DNA from 2 places in the Bacillus sp. EB106-07-01-XG149 genome. Region 1 is predicted to be linked to the other one. Evidence: riboswitches for the same ligand, from Rfam matches in the RefSeq annotation. Region 1 holds a riboswitch; the other holds the start of a gene.
What was found. Region 1 has a riboswitch for S-adenosylmethionine ahead of AC3WTA_RS25205 (bifunctional O-acetylhomoserine aminocarboxypropyltransferase/cysteine synthase). Riboswitches for the same ligand answer to the same signal wherever they lie in the genome.

Region 2: it holds a riboswitch for S-adenosylmethionine, as region 1 does, so the genes downstream of both, metI (cystathionine gamma-synthase/O-acetylhomoserine thiolyase) here and AC3WTA_RS25205 (bifunctional O-acetylhomoserine aminocarboxypropyltransferase/cysteine synthase) in region 1, are expected to answer to the same signal.

Annotation. Positions count from the first base shown of each region.
Region 1 is NZ_JBYTDP010000009.1:43,253-51,632, reverse strand. It holds gene AC3WTA_RS25225 (FMN-dependent NADH-azoreductase) at 175-801, shown strand; gene AC3WTA_RS25220 (transcriptional regulator YeiL) at 864-1,535, opposite strand; gene AC3WTA_RS25215 (YjjG family noncanonical pyrimidine nucleotidase) at 1,642-2,337, shown strand; gene AC3WTA_RS25210 (chloride channel protein) at 2,378-3,610, opposite strand; SAM riboswitch class I at 3,925-4,029, shown strand; gene AC3WTA_RS25205 (bifunctional O-acetylhomoserine aminocarboxypropyltransferase/cysteine synthase) at 4,123-5,421, shown strand; gene metA (homoserine O-acetyltransferase MetA) at 5,405-6,310, shown strand; gene AC3WTA_RS25195 (homoserine dehydrogenase) at 6,452-7,747, shown strand; gene AC3WTA_RS25190 (YczE/YyaS/YitT family protein) at 7,778-8,380, opposite strand, start outside.
Region 2 is NZ_JBYTDP010000002.1:541,503-549,882, reverse strand. It holds gene AC3WTA_RS08955 (cysteine hydrolase family protein) at 1-130, opposite strand, end outside; gene metC (cystathionine beta-lyase) at 292-1,455, opposite strand; gene metI (cystathionine gamma-synthase/O-acetylhomoserine thiolyase) at 1,452-2,564, opposite strand; SAM riboswitch class I at 2,807-2,916, opposite strand; SAM riboswitch class I at 3,120-3,229, shown strand; gene AC3WTA_RS08940 (bifunctional homocysteine S-methyltransferase/methylenetetrahydrofolate reductase) at 3,300-5,132, shown strand; gene metH (methionine synthase) at 5,132-8,380, shown strand, end outside.

The DNA of each region.
Region 1 (8,380 bases):
CCTAGTTCGCCTTTAGAAGGTGGACTTTTTTTATAGAAAAATACGTCTATGTGAGGACGAAATTGTCTTGATATAAAGATAAAATATGTTTGTAAGCAACAAAACAACAATTACAAGGGATACCTTTTTTGAAAGCATATAACAACAGAAGAGTGAGTACTAGGAGGAAAAACAATGGCAACAGTTTTATTTGTAAAAGCAAACAACCGCCCAGCGGAACAAGCAGTTAGTGTGAAATTATACGAGGCATTTTTAGCAAACTATAAAGAAGCACATCCAAATGATACAGTAGTAGAACTTGATTTATATAAAGAAGAATTACCATATGTAGGCGTAGATATGATTAATGGTACATTCAAAGCAAGTAAAGGATTTGATTTAACTGAAGAGGAAGCAAAAGCAGTAGCAGTTGCTGATAAGTATTTAAATCAATTTTTAGAAGCTGATAAAGTCGTTTTCGGTTTCCCATTATGGAACTTAACGATTCCAGCAGTGCTACACACATATATTGATTATTTAAACCGAGCTGGCAAAACGTTTAAATATACGCCAGAAGGTCCAGTTGGTCTAATTGGAGATAAGAAGATTGCATTATTAAACGCGCGCGGCGGCGTATATTCTGAAGGTCCAGCAGCTGAAGTAGAAATGGCTGTTAAATATGTAGCAAGCATGATGGGCTTCTTCGGTGCAACAAATATGGAAACAGTAGTTATTGAAGGACATAACCAATTCCCAGATAAAGCAGAAGAGATCATTACAGCTGGTCTTGAAGAAGCAGCTAAAGTAGCAAGCAAATTTTAATTAAAAATAGAATCGTCACTCAAAAAAAGTAGCATTAACATATAAACGTTAATGCTACTTTTTTATATTTTAAGTTCATCAGCCAGTTTTTCTAAGTGAATTCGATCTTGTATGTAATAGGTTCTTCCGTCTTTTGTTAAGTAATTTTGCTGGCAAAACTGGTTTAATACATATAAAAGATGACGGTAGCTGACATTTAAGTATTCCGAAGCCTCGGTATGTTTTTCTGTATAACTGTTATTTTGTTCTGTTAATAGAATAAACGCCGCTAATCGATTTTCGAACGGATAGCTATTGTTTTTGGCGTAACTTTCTGTTCGGCTAATTGTTTTTTCGCCGATAAATTTGCATAGTTTCTGTAGAAATATAGCATCTTGCAACAAAAGATGCTGACAATCTTTAAGAGGAAGCGCTAAGCACATACATTCTTCAATCACTTCCACTGTTTTCGTAACGGATTCTACACCAATTAATCCTAATTCTCCAATGAACGAAGGTGCTTGAATAAAGTTAATTAAGGAGACCTTCCCGTTTTTGTGACTCATATATATTTTCGCTTTCCCGGAAATTAAGTAATAAAGATAAGGAACATCAACGCCTTCATTACATATCCTTTCTTTCTTTTGAAAGGAATGTAGTTCAGCGTAAGGTAAGACATCAAAAGAAAAAAAAGTATGGAAGTTGTAAGTTTGCATGTAATGAGAGATTTCGTCGCTATTTTTGCTGACTTTCATATTTTCACCTCATGTTTAGTATGAGATATCTCCTATTATTTTTACAAGAAGGAATGATACGATTTACGTAAATTTATTTTTGTAGAAAAGAGTGTGTGAAGGGCTTATGAAAAAATATAAAACATTGCTATTTGATGTAGATGATACATTGTTAGATTTTCAAAAGGCGGAGAAAGTGGCGTTACGTATGCTTTTTGAAGAGAAAGGGATTCCTCTAACTAGCGAGGTTGAAGTGCAGTATAAAAAAATTAATAAAAGTCTTTGGGATGCTTTTGAAGAAGGTGAAATCAACCGTGATGAAGTCGTAAATACACGGTTTTCGATTTTGTTTAAAGAATACGGGGAAGAGGTAGATGGGATATTATTCGAAAATAATTATCGTAGCTACTTAGAAGAAGGAGACCAACTTATGCAAGGTGCGTTTGAATTTATAAATCAAATTCAAAGTGAGTACAATTTATATATAGTGACAAACGGTGTTTCTAAGACGCAAGATAAACGTTTACGTAATGCAGGATTACATGCCTTGTTTAAAGATATTTTCGTTTCTGAAGATACAGGATTCCAAAAGCCGATGAAAGAGTATTTTGATTATGTTTTTGAACAAATTCCTAATTTTTCTCCTAAAGAAGGGCTCATTATTGGGGATTCGTTAAGTGCTGATATGAAAGGTGGATATGTAGCGGGAATTGATACTTGTTGGTTTAATCCAGAAAAGAAATCAAATAATAGCGAGATTGTGCCAACATATGAAGTACAAAATTTTGAAGAGTTATACGCGTTATTGAAGCAACGTGTGTAATAAAAATAGGCAGTGGAACTTTTGTCCCTACTGCCTATTTTTATTCGTTTGTAACTTCGTTGTTTTTAGGAAGTGGAAATGCATTACCAATCGCTGCCGCTCCAAGCATTGGTAATAGTAAATTGAGCGGGAAAAACATGAGTAATAGTAATGTTATAGCAATTGGTTTTCTTAATGCATAGCTTGAAATTGCTGTCGTGACGATGGCTACCGAAGCGATTGGATCTATCGGGATAATGGAAGCTATAGCATATCCGATACTAGATCCAGCAAATATAATTGGGAAAATATGTCCACCGCGCCAACCTGTATTTAAACAAACGGCAGTAATACATAATTTTAAAACACCTGAAAGAAGTAGTACCCAGAAGGATAAGTGACTCCATTCAACGACTAAATCTTTTAATTGGTGTTCTCCTGAGAATAACGTGTACGGGAGAAAAGTTCCTGTAATTCCTAATAAAATACCACCGATAATTCCAAGTGATAGTTTGTATTCCCTGAAGGGATGGATTAATTTCTCTAATGTGAATTCAAATTTGAAATAAAAGAAACCAACTATAGCACCAATACTAGCAAGTGGTAGAAAGGCAATCCATTCATTAAGAGAAAGGGAACCTTCCCCAAAATTAACGATAAAGGATCCGCGATTATCGAATTTACTAAGTAATATATAAACGGAAAAGCCAGCGAAAGTGGTAGCTAAATATACAATTGCTTTTTTTCCTTTAGAAAATTCGTTAATTTGCTCACCCTCATTTTCATTTGGAGCTAAATAACCGAATAATGGCGCGTTAAAAATTACACTTAAAGTAGCGCCAATTCCAACCTCTGTTAGTTCATTCATTCCTTTTAAGGCAAATGTAAAGCGATCCCCTACCCATGTACAAAGTCCACCGATAATTCCAACAAGTGCTGCTTCGGGACCTAAGCTAGCTCCAAATATTAAAACGATAATCGCAGTTAAAGTAGCTTTATGTACAAAACGGTATTCAATTCTACCTGTTTTTTTATATTCACCCATCACTTCCGGCATAAGACGTGGATATGTGCCGAAGTATTTTTGGGTTAAACCAACGAGAATACCACCGATAGTTGTTACACAAATAGTGTAATACGGGGGAGAAGAGAAAATAGTAGGTAAGTATCCCCAAATAAAGTGAATGCCGATATTTATTGTAACTAAAAATAGCCAGACTGTAGCTCCTACTATAGAGCCTAAAAGAATGCCGTATAGGACGATTATATAGTGCATGTCCTTTGTGTTTGTCATGTGATACCTCCGTTATGTAAGTTTTAATGTCGAAAGGATTAAATATGCTACTGTGAAAGGAATATGTATAGTATCTTTTTGAGATGTTGGCTTATTCAATATATTGAGGTCTCGTGAGAATTTGAAATGTATACAGTTAAACTACTTACTTAATTTTATATAGTAATCGTGGGTTTTAAAAGGTCTTTTTCGAATGAATATGGAATATATTTCTTTTGTTATGCATGTCAAATTTTTTGTGTTTAATTTAGAACATTCAGAAAAACTGATTGACATTAGGAAATTATTGCTATAAAATCAACGGTAATTGCATAGTCTTATCAAGAAAAGGTGGAGGGACAGGCCCGATGAAACCTTGGCAACAGCCGTATAACGGAATTGTGCCAAATCCTGCAGGTAATAATCCTGAAAGATAAGAAAGAGCCTTTAGAGCGTGTTTTCAAACTGCTCCTTTCTTGTTTTCAGGAAAGGAGCAGTTTTTTTATTTTGTATAAAAGAAAGGAGAATGAGAGATGGGAGAATCATGGGGAAAAGGAACAATTTGTGTGCAAGGTGGCTATACACCAAAGAATGGTGAACCGCGTGTTTTGCCACTTTATCAAAGTACAACGTATAAATACGATACTTCAGATGATTTAGCAGCGCTATTTAATTTAGAGGCAGAAGGATATATATATACGCGTATTGGAAATCCTACTTTAGCTGCATTTGAGCAAAAGTTAGCGGATTTAGAGGGTGGTGTAGGAGCTGTTGCAACGGCTTCTGGGCAGGCTGCTATTATGCTTGCTGTTTTAAATATTTGTAGTAGCGGAGACCACTTGCTTTGTTCTTCCACAGTTTATGGCGGAACGTTTAATTTATTTGGAGTGAGTTTGCGTAAGCTTGGTATTGACGTTACGTTCTTTAATCCGAATTTAAGTGCTGATGAAATTGTGGCCCTTGCTAATGATAAGACGAAACTTGTTTATGCAGAATCGTTAGGAAATCCAGCGATGAACGTTTTAAATTTCAAAGAATTTTCAGATGCAGCGAAAGAGTTGGAAGTACCTTTTATTGTGGATAATACATTAGCAACTCCTTATTTATGCCAAGCATTTGAGCACGGAGCAAATATTATCGTTCATTCTACGACGAAATATATCGATGGTCATGCAAGTTCTTTAGGCGGCATTGTCATTGACGGAGGGAACTTCGATTGGACAAATGGGAAATATCCTGAACTTGTTGAACCGGATCCAAGTTATCACGGCGTAAGTTACGTTCAAAATTTTGGTGCAGCAGCTTATATTGTGAAGGCGCGTGTTCAATTATTAAGAGACTACGGAAACTGTATGAGCCCATTCAATGCGTATATTAGCAATATCGGCTTAGAAACGCTGCATTTAAGAATGGAGCGTCATAGTGAAAATGCTCTCGCAGTTGCTAAGTGGCTTGCTAACCATGAACGTATTGAATGGGTGAATTATCCGGGATTAGATAGCAATGAAAATTACTCGTTAGCACAAACGTATTTGAAAAAAGGTGCTAGTGGTGTTTTAACATTCGGCATTAAGGGCGGATTAGAAGCAGCGAAAGAATTTATCGCAAATGTAAAACTAGCAACTCTCGTAACGCATGTAGCGGATGCACGAACTTGCGTTATACATCCTGCTAGCACAACGCATAGACAATTAAGTGCTGAAGATCAGCGTCTAGCTGGCGTTACATCAGATTTAATTCGTTTATCGGTTGGTATAGAAGATGTTTCTGATATTATTGCAGATTTAGAAGCAGCGCTAGTCGGAGGCAAAGAACATGCCGATCATAATTGATAAAGATTTACCAGCTCGCAAAGTGTTGCAGAAGGAAAATATTTTTGTAATGACGAAGGAGCGAGCAGAAACACAAGATATCCGGGCATTGAAAATTGCTATCTTAAATTTAATGCCTACAAAGCAAGAAACAGAAGCGCAATTACTTCGTTTAATTGGCAACACACCGTTGCAATTAGATGTTCACTTACTTCATATGGAATCACATTTGTCTCGCAATGTAGCGCAGGACCATTTAACGAGTTTCTATAAAACATTTCGTGATATTGAGAATGAGAAATTTGATGGACTTATTATTACAGGAGCACCAGTTGAAACTCTTTCTTTTGAAGAGGTAGATTATTGGGAAGAGCTTAAACGTATTATGGAGTATTCAAAAAAGAATGTAACATCTACGCTTCATATTTGCTGGGGGGCACAGGCTGGCTTGTATCATCATTATGGTGTTCCAAAGTATCCTCTTAAGGAAAAAATGTTCGGTGTATTTGAACATGAAGTCTGTGAGCAACATGTGAAATTGTTACAAGGGTTTGATGAATTGTTTTTTGCCCCGCATTCTCGTCATACAGAAGTACGAGAGAGTGATATTAGAGAGGTGACAGACTTAACATTATTAGCAAATTCTGAGGAAGCGGGTGTTCACCTTGTCATTGGGCAAGAAGGAAGGCAAGTGTTTGCGCTCGGGCATAGTGAATATAGTTGTGATACGTTAAAGCAAGAATACGAACGGGACCGCCAAAAAGGGTTAAATATTGATGTGCCGAAAAATTATTTTAAGCATAATAATCCAAATGAGAAGCCACTTGTAAGGTGGAGAAGCCATGGGAATCTATTATTCTCTAATTGGCTGAATTATTACGTGTATCAAGAAACCCCTTATGTATTATAAAAAAAGATTGTGTAACACGTGGCAACGTTTTCTTTGTAAAGATTAACTTATATTTTTCCGAATTTTCAAAAAACATTGTTTTTCAGATTTTTTACTCATATAATTTCATCTAAACACAATTTTTGAGGGGTGGACAGGATTATGAAAGAAATTCAAATTGGTTTATTAGGTCTTGGGACAGTTGGTAGCGGTGTAGTTCGTATCATTACAGATCATCAAGAGCGACTTATCCACCAAGTAGGTTGTCCTGTAAAAGTAACGAAAGTACTAGTACAAAATATTGAAAAAGAGAGAGAAGTAGAGGTACCTTCTACTCTATTAACACAAGATGCAAATGAAATTTTAGATAATCCAAATATTGACGTTGTCATCGAAGTGATGGGTGGCATTGATGATGCAAAAGCATATATTTTGCAAGCCTTACAGAGCGGGAAGCATGTTGTGACTGCCAATAAAGATTTAATGGCGTTACATGGGGCGGAACTGTTAGCGGTAGCAAAAGATAATAAAGCAGATTTATTTTATGAAGCAAGTGTAGCTGGAGGGATTCCGATTTTACGAAGTATCGTAGAAGGACTTTCTTCAGATCTTATTACGAAAGTAATGGGAATTGTAAATGGAACGACAAATTTTATTTTGACGAAAATGTCAGATGAAGGGAGAGCATATAACGACGTGTTAAAAGAAGCCCAACAACTTGGATTTGCAGAAGCAGATCCAACATCAGATGTGGAAGGTTTAGATGCAGCGAGAAAAATGACGATTTTGGCTACCCTTGGTTTTTCTACAAATGTAGAGCTTGGAGATGTGAAGGTAAAAGGGATTACTTCTATTACAGAAGAAGATATTGAATACAGTAAGAGTTTAGGATACACGATTAAATTAATCGGTCTTGCGAAGCGAGATGGTGAAAAATTAGAGGTAACAGTTGAACCGACACTTCTTCCAAATACACATCCTCTTGCGGCCGTGCAAAACGAATATAACGCTGTATATGTGTATGGTGAAGCGGTCGGAGAAACGATGTTTTATGGGCCAGGTGCAGGAAGTTTACCGACAGCAACAGCTGTTGTTTCAGATTTAGTAGCTGTAATGCAAAATATTCGATTAGGTGTAAACGGAAATAGTGCGGTATCCCCGCAGTATAAAAAGGTATTAAAAGAGCCAGACGAAATTGTTGTGAAGAAATTTTTAAGACTTCATGTAAAAGATGAAATTGGTGTATTTGCAAAAATTACTTCATTATTCTCTGAGCGTGGCGTTAGCTTTGAAAAGATTATTCAAATGCCGCTTGAAGAGAAAGGGAAGGCTGAAATTGTAATCGTGACGCATCGTGCGTCTCTTGCTGATTATGATTATATTCTACATACGTTGCAAGGGTATGAAGAAATAGATTGTTTGAAAGCAAACTATCGAATTGAAGGGGATGCTAAGTAGCGTCCCTTATCATAAAACAGAAAGAGCCTGTTAAGCAGCTTGCTTAACAGGCTCTTTTCTATTTAAAATCTTCGTACCAATTTGAATAAATGCTTGGATAATCCAGCCTGTTGTAAAGGATAAGATGATTGTTCCAAAATAGATAGGTCCATCTAATAGGAAGCTTAATGTTAAAAATAAAAACGCTAACGAAATTTCTGTTCTTCTAAATGTCCATTTCTTTTTCTCAGCAACGGTTAAAACGAAAGCTTCTTGAGGTGCTGCGCAAAGGTTTGTAGAGACGTAAAGACCAATCCCAGCTCCAACGAATAGATTTCCGCAAATAAGTGTTATATATTTTGGAAGAGAACGGATAGCGTCCATAATAGTTGGAATGGAACCAATCCAATCAACAAAAAGAGAAATAAGAACCATCGTTACAATTGTACCGATCGTAATTTGTTTTTTATTCCAAAAGAGTACGATAAGGGTAAAAGCAAAGTTAATCATGAAAATCCAAAAACCGATACTTATCCCGAAATTTTGATATAGTGCAATAAAGAAGGAATCATAAGGGCTAAGTCCAAAGGAAGTAATTGTCGTCATCATATTAATACCGATGGCGAGAGTGAGTAGACCGCCAATGAAAAATAT
Region 2 (8,380 bases), on a different contig from region 1:
ATTTTCTGTATGAAGAAATTCTTTTATTTACTTTTGTAAGTAAATTTTGTAAATCGAATAAATGCTCTTCGCTATAACATACTCCATTTTGTAAATCGATAACGATTAAAACATCTGCACAAGTATCCATTATTTTTGCCCCTTTTTTACTTCTTAATATATCAATTAATTCATTATTTAGAAATAGATGGTGCTCTTTCGTTTTTTTATGAACTATACGAAAAGTAAAAAATATACGTAACGGCATAAAAAAGAAGATATGAAAACTTAATTTCATATCTTCTGTTCGTTCTATGCATTTACAGGTTCTTCTACATAAGAAAGGGCATTTTCAAAATCGGATATTAAATCGTCAACATTTTCAAGGCCGACGGATAACCGAAGTAATGAATTAGAAATCCCTCTTTCATCACGAGCTTCTTGCGACAGTGCTGCATGTGACATTTTAGCTGGGTAGGAAAGAATCGATTCGACAGCTCCTAAACTAACTGCAAAGACAGGTAATTTTACTTTTGATAAAAATTGGCGGAGTGCGTCTTCTGATTGTAAAGTGAAAGATAGGACAGCTCCAGCTGATGTAGCTTGAGATTGTTGAATATCAAATCCAAGATGTGTTTGTAAGCCAGGATAATAGACATTTTTAACTTTAGCGTGCTCTTGTAAATAATGTGCAATTTTATTGGCGTTTGCAGCTGAATGCTCAAGACGTACATGCAATGTTTTTAGACCGCGAAGTACGAGAGAACAATCTTGAGGACCTAAAATAGCGCCAAATGCATTTTGTAAAAATCCAAGTTTTTGAGCGAGTTCGGCATCTTTTACAACAGCTAATCCGGCAGTAACATCACTATGACCGGCAATGAATTTTGTGGCACTATGAAGAACGACATCGGCGCCAAGATCAAGTGGTTTCTGGAATAGTGGTGTCAAAAATGTATTATCAACAAAAGTAAGGGCGTCAATAGATTTTGCAAGTTTAGAAACAGCACGAATATCTGTCACTTTTAAAAGTGGATTAGAGGGTGTTTCCACATAAAAGAGTTTTGTATTTGGCTTAATTTTTTGCTTTATTTCTTCTAAATTGGTCATATCAACAAATGTATGTGACACACCGTAACGGGAGAGCACTTCAGTTATAATTCGATAAGTGCCTCCGTATACGTCCTCTGAAATGAGTACGTGATCGCCTTGTGAAAGAAGGAGGAATGCAGTAGAAATCGCTGCAATTCCTGATGCGAAGGCAAACCCCTTTGTTCCTCCTTCTAATAAAGCAATGATATCTTCAAGAGCTTCACGAGTTGGATTACCAGAGCGACTATAGTCATATTTTCCGAACGTATCTACATCAAACTGGTGGAATGTTGATGTATTATAGATGGGAACGTTAACAGCTCCTGTTTGCGAGTCATGTTTATATTGGTTGTGCAGTAAGAGTGTATCTATAGAATAACTCATATTCTTATACCTTCTTTTACAAGTTTAATGGCTTGCTTTAAGTCTTGAATTAAATCGTTACTATTTTCAATGCCAACGGAAAATCGCAGAAGACGATTACATACACCGTTTGCTGTTCTGATTTCTTCAGGAATATCAGCATGTGTTTGCGTTGCTGGATACGTCATTAAACTTTCAACACCACCAAGACTTTCAGCAAATGTAATTAAGGATAAAGATTGTAAGAATGGATTAATCCATGTTTCATCTTTCAGACGAAATGAGATCATGCCGCCTCTTCCAGGATAAAATACATCTGTCACCCCGTCTTCATCATTTAAATAAGCAACAACTGCTTTTGCATTTTCTTCATGTTGTCTCATGCGAAGCGCTAACGTTTTCATACCACGAATTAATAGCCATGAGTCAAATGGACTTAAGACCGCACCAGAGGCATTATGATAATGAGCGATTTCCTCACAAAGTTCCTTTCCTCTTGCAACGACAAGTCCGCTTAGGACATCGTTATGTCCCCCTAAATATTTCGTTGCGCTATGAAGTACAATGTCGGCACCTTCTGTTAATGGCTGCTGTATATAAGGCGTATAGAATGTGTTGTCTACAATAAGAAGTAGTCCGTGTCTTTTGGCTACGGTTGCGACAGCGGCAATATCGGTAACTTGCATTAACGGATTAGTTGGAGTTTCTATGAAAATAGCCTTCGTTTCAGTTGTGATAGCTTGCTCAATTTGTTTAATAGATTGTGTATTTACGTATCTACATCGAACGTTCCACTTTTTTTCATGCTCAGAAAATAATCGATAAGTGCCCCCGTATAAATCTTCGGATACAATAAGTTCGTCTCCAGAACGGAATAGGGAGAGGACGAGGAGAACAGCTGCCATCCCTGAACTACAGGCATAACCTTGTTCACCATATTCTAAGTCTGCGATTGCCTGCTCTAAAAGACCACGAGTTGGATTGCCAGTTCGTGAATAGTCAAAGCCAGTAGAGTTACCAATTCCTTCGTGACGATAAGCAGTTGAAAAATAAACAGGTGGGTTAACAGTTCCTGTTGTAGTTTCGCTCCGGTTTCCGATTTGTGCTAGTTTTGTTTCAATAGTTGACATGTGAAAATTCCTCCTTTTTAAATTAACAATTAAGTGAATGTAAAGTGAAACTTTAATCAGTGAGGGGGGCATTCCCCACTGATTATCAGTCCTCACCAATCGGGCTTTTACGGGCAGTCGATTCCCACCTAACTTCTTTGTTCTAGCTGAATTTTGAGTTGGGAATCTTACTGCCCGTTAATGCGGGGTAAAATAAAAAAAGCCTTCTAAAGAAGAAGGCTTTCGGTTTGAATAGAGTCTTCTTCTCATCTGTCAAATCTTTCACAATTTGCTGGAATTAGCACCTTATTAACAAATGTTAATGGTTGCTGAGGCGTCATAGGGCCAGTCCCTCTACCTCTCTAGATAAGAATGTTCGTATGAAATTTTATTATGTTTTTAACTTTACAACAAAAGATAATTGAATTGCAACTTTATTTTAAATAATTTTTATTTTTCCGCAAGTGTCATTGACTTTTGCATTTGTGCATGCTAAATTTATTAAAAAATTAACAAACATTGTTAAAAGGGGAACGTATTTCCTTTTAGCTACATAAATAAAATAATAAAGACAAACTCTTATTGAGAGCGGTGGAGGGAAAGGCCCTGTGAAACCCGGCAACCTTCAAACAAAATGTTTGAAACGGTGCTAATACCTGCAAAACGAATGTTTTGCATGATAAGAGGAGGATTGATTATGTCCCCCTCTTCAAAGTGAAGAGGGGGTTTTTATATTGATGGAAATGAGGGAGATTTGTGAAATTACTAGATTTATTATCAAAAGGAATTGTAATAGGTGATGGCGCGGTTGGAACGTTATTACATTCACATGGCTTGCAAAGTAGTTTTGAAGAATTAAATATATCTGATCCGGATTTAATTATATCGATTCATAAGCAATATGTAGCTGCTGGGGCTGATGTAATTCAAACAAATACGTACGGAGCAAATGAAGCGAAATTACGTATGTATGGTTTAGAAAATCAAGTTACTGAAATTAATAGAGCGGCAGTAAAATTGGCGAAAGCATCTGTGACAGAGAGAAATGCAATTTTAGGAACAATTGGTGGCATGAAACATATCGGAGCTGTTACAACAACTGATATGGAGCGAGAATTTATGCTACTTGAGCAGGCAAGTGCATTACTAGAAGAACAGGTTGATGGACTGCTATTAGAGACTTTCTATGATGAGTTTGAATTACTTCATGCTGTTCAGGTGTTACGAAAACAAACGAATATTCCAATTGTAGCTCAATTAGCATTGCATGAGGCAGGTACAACTCAAAATGGAAATGATGTAAATGAAATATTAAAACAGCTTTTAGATTACGGTGCAAATGTTGTTGGATTGAACTGTCAACTAGGGCCACTTCACATGACGGAAGCTTTTAAAATGATATCGATTCCGCAAAATGGGTACTTGTCAGCATATCCGAATGCAGGTCTCCCAAATTATGTGGAGGGACGTTACGTATATGAGGGAAGTCCAGCTTATTTCGAAGCGATGACACCGAAATTTATTGAGCAAGGTATTCGGTTATTAGGTGGTTGTTGTGGCACGACTCCAGAACATATTGAAAGTATGAAACGTGCAATTGCAAATGTTACACCTGTAATAGAAAAGGATACGATTCAAAGACCGAAAGTAGTTCATACACACGAGAAACGTTCAAAAGCTCATGTCACATTAGCAGAGAAAGCAAAAAAACAAACGACAGTAGTAGTGGAATTAGATCCACCGAAAACATTAGATACGCAGCGATTTTTTGAAGGAGCAAGAGCATTGAAAAGAGCTGGTGCAGATGCTATTACTCTAGCAGATAATTCATTAGCATCGCCTCGCATCTCGAATATGGCAATGGGGGCATTATTAACGAAGCACGATATTCCGGTATTGACGCATTTAACGTGTAGAGATCATAACGTCATTGGACTACAGTCTCATTTATTAGGCTTATCGGCGTTAGGTATGGAAGAAGTGTTAGCTTTAACTGGTGATCCAGCACGCGTTGGTGATTTTCCAGGTGCCACTTCTGTATATGATTTGTCCTCTATTGAGCTCATTAAAATGATTAAAGAAATGAACGACGGACGCTCGATTTTAGGGAAATCAATAGGTCCAGCAACAAGGTTTTCAGTGGGAGGTGCGTTTAATCCGCATGTAAGACATTTAAAAGCAGCGGTTAAGCGGATGGAACGGAAAATAGATGCTGGAGCGGAATATTTCTTAACTCAGCCAATTTATGATATCGCGTTAATTGAAGAAGTGTATGAAGCGACAAAGCATTTGGAACAACCTATTTTTATTGGGATTATGCCATTAATAAGTAAAAGGAATGCAGATTTCCTTCATTTTGAGGTGCCGGGTATTACTCTACCTGAAGAAATAAGGGAGAGAATGGATGGACATGAAACGAAAGAGGCAGCAATTGAGGAAGGGATTCGCATTTCACAAGAATTGATCGATGTGGCGATGAAATATTTTAACGGCATTTATCTTATTACACCATTTCTAAAATATGAAATTACAGAACATCTTGTTAAATATGTGAGAGAAAAGCAAGAAGTGAAAGAAGGTATTAACTGATGAAATGTATAGAAGAAAAATTACAAAATAACATCTTAATATTAGATGGTGCAATGGGAACAATGATCCAGCAAGAGGACTTAACTGCGGAAGATTTCGGAGGAGAAGAGTACGAAGGGTGTAATGAATATTTAGTAGAAACAAGACCTGATGTCATTTTAAAGATTCATAAAGCTTATATTGAAGCTGGAGCGGATATTATTGAAACAAATACATTTGGGGCGACAAACATTGTATTAAGTGATTATGCGTTGTCTCATTTAGACGAGGAACTAAATGAGAAGGCAGCACGTTTAGCAAAGCAAGCGGTCAACGAAAGCGGAAAAGAAGTATATGTTGCGGGAGCAATGGGGCCGACAACGAAAGCGATTAGTGTTACTGGTGGTGTAACGTTTGAAGAATTAATTGAAGCCTATACAAGGCAGGCAAGAGGCTTATTAAATGGCGACGTAGATGTATTACTCGTTGAGACGAGTCAAGATATGCGTAACGTGAAGGCTGCTTATATTGGAATTCAAGCAGCTTTTGATGAGCTAAATAAAATTGTACCTATTATGATTTCAGGAACGATTGAACCGATGGGAACGACTCTGGCCGGGCAAACAATTGAGGCTTTTTACTTATCAGTAGAACATATGAAGCCACTATCTGTTGGATTAAACTGTGCGACTGGTCCGGAGTTTATGAGAGACCATATTCGTTCACTATCTGATTTGTCGGAGTGTTACATTTCTTGTTATCCAAATGCAGGTCTTCCTGATGAAGATGGACATTATCATGAATCACCATCTTCACTCGCTGAAAAAGTGAAGCGATTTGCTGAAGAAGGATGGGTTAATATTATCGGTGGTTGTTGTGGCACAACACCAGAACATATAAAAGCAATGAAATCTGCATTAGTTTCTCTTAAGCCGCGTGAACACCACGAAAGAGATGGACACGGGGTTAGTGGATTAGAGGCACTTCAATATGATGACTCTATGAGACCATTATTTGTTGGTGAAAGAACAAATGTTATTGGGTCACGTAAATTTAAACGATTAGTAGCAGAAGGGAAATTTGAAGAGGCTGCTGAAGTCGCAAGAGCGCAAGTGAAGAAAAATGCTCATATTATTGATATTTGTATGGCAGATCCTGATCGCGATGAAATAGAAGATATGGAAAACTTCTTGGCAGAAGTTACGAAAGTGTTAAAAGTACCAATTATGATTGATTCAACAGATGAAAATGTGATGGAGCGAGCTCTTACTTATATTCAAGGAAAAGCTGTTATTAATTCAATTAATTTAGAAGATGGAGAAGAACGATTTAAAAAAGTGACGCCGCTTCTTCGGAAATATGGTGCTGCTATTGTTGTAGGAACAATTGATGAAGATGGTATGGCGGTTAGTGCAGAACGAAAACTCGAAATCGCGAAAAGAAGTTATGAGTTATTGACAACGAAATATGGTATACGCCCGTCAGATATTATTTTTGATGCACTTGTATTTCCTGTAGGTACAGGTGATGAAGAATATATTGGTTCAGCGGCAGCGACGATAGAAGGAATTCGCCTTATTAAAGAAGCCTTGCCAGAGTGTTTAACGATTTTAGGTGTAAGTAACATATCATTTGGTTTACCACCAGCTGGCCGCGAAGTATTAAATTCCGTCTTTTTATATCATGCAACTAAAGCAGGATTAGATTACGCGATTGTGAATACGGAAAAATTAGAACGGTATGCGTCAATTCCAGAGGAAGAAAAACGTCTTGCAGATGCATTACTTTTTGAAACGACGCAAGAGACGTTAGAAGAATTTACAAATTTCTATCGTGCGGCAAAAAAGAAAGATGTCGTTATCCAAGAAACATTAACTCTTGATGAAAGGCTGGCAAATTACATTGTAGAAGGTACGAAACAAGGGCTACAAGAAGATTTAAGTCTCGCACTTACAGAAGGAAGAAAACCTTTGGATATTATTAATGGCCCACTTATGACAGGAATGGATGAGGTGGGACGATTATTTAATAATAATGAGCTTATCGTTGCCGAAGTATTGCAAAGTGCTGAAAGTATGAAAGCTGCCGTAAGCTATTTAGAGCCACATATGGAATCTAGCGAGAGTGCGAAAAAAGGGAAAGTATTATTAGCAACTGTTAAAGGTGACGTACATGATATTGGGAAAAACCTCGTTGAAATTATTTTATCGAATAACGGATATGAGATTATTAATTTAGGAATCAATGTTCGCTCAGATCGAATTGTACAAGAAGTACAAGAAAAGAAGCCTGACATTATTGGCCTTTCTGGTTTATTAGTAAAATCAGCGCAACAAATGGTAACGACTGCTGAAGATTTAAAAGCGGCAAATATTGATATTCCAATCGTTGTAGGCGGGGCAGCGTTAACGAGAAAGTTTACAGATAACCGTATATCCCCATCATATACAGGGCTCGTATGCTATGCGAGTGATGCGATGACGGGGCTTGATATTATTAATAAGCTTCAAAAAGAAGAAGAGCGTGAGAAGATGAAACAAGATAAAAAAGAGCGTCATCTTCATATCGTAAAAAAAGAGGAGAAGAAAGTAGAAATTCCAGCAGTAATTGAACCATTACCGAAGGCTGAGGTTATGATACCTGATTCAACAAAGCGAATTGTATTACGAGATATTCCAGTTGCACATCTCGCTCCATTTTTAAATAGACAAATGCTACTTGGACATCACCTTGGATTAAAAGGAAATGTGAAGAAGCTTTTGCGAGAGGGAGATAAGAGAGCACACGAATTAAATGATTTAATAGATGAATTATTGCAGGAAGGACGATCTTGGTTAAAACCGAAAGCGGTGTATCAATTTTTCCCAGCGCAAAGTGACGGACAAAACATTGTAATATATGATCCAAAAGATCATACGCGTGTTATAGAGCGTTTCACATTCCCAAGACAAGGAAAAGCACCATATCGTACTTTAGGTGATTATTTACGACCAGTTGGAGATGAGATGGACTATGTTGCTTTCCTATCTGTTACAGTTGGGGAAGGCGTTCGGGACATTGCTGAAGAGTGGAAGGCGAAGGGTGATTATTTACGCAGCCATGCGATCCAATCGTTAGCGCTTGAACTAGCAGAAGGACTTGCTGAAAAAACACATATGCTTATCCGTGACCGCTGGGGCATTCCGGACTCACCTGAACTGACGATGGAAGAACGCTTCCGTACGAAATATAGAGGGATACGCGTGTCTTTCGGTTATCCAGCATGTCCA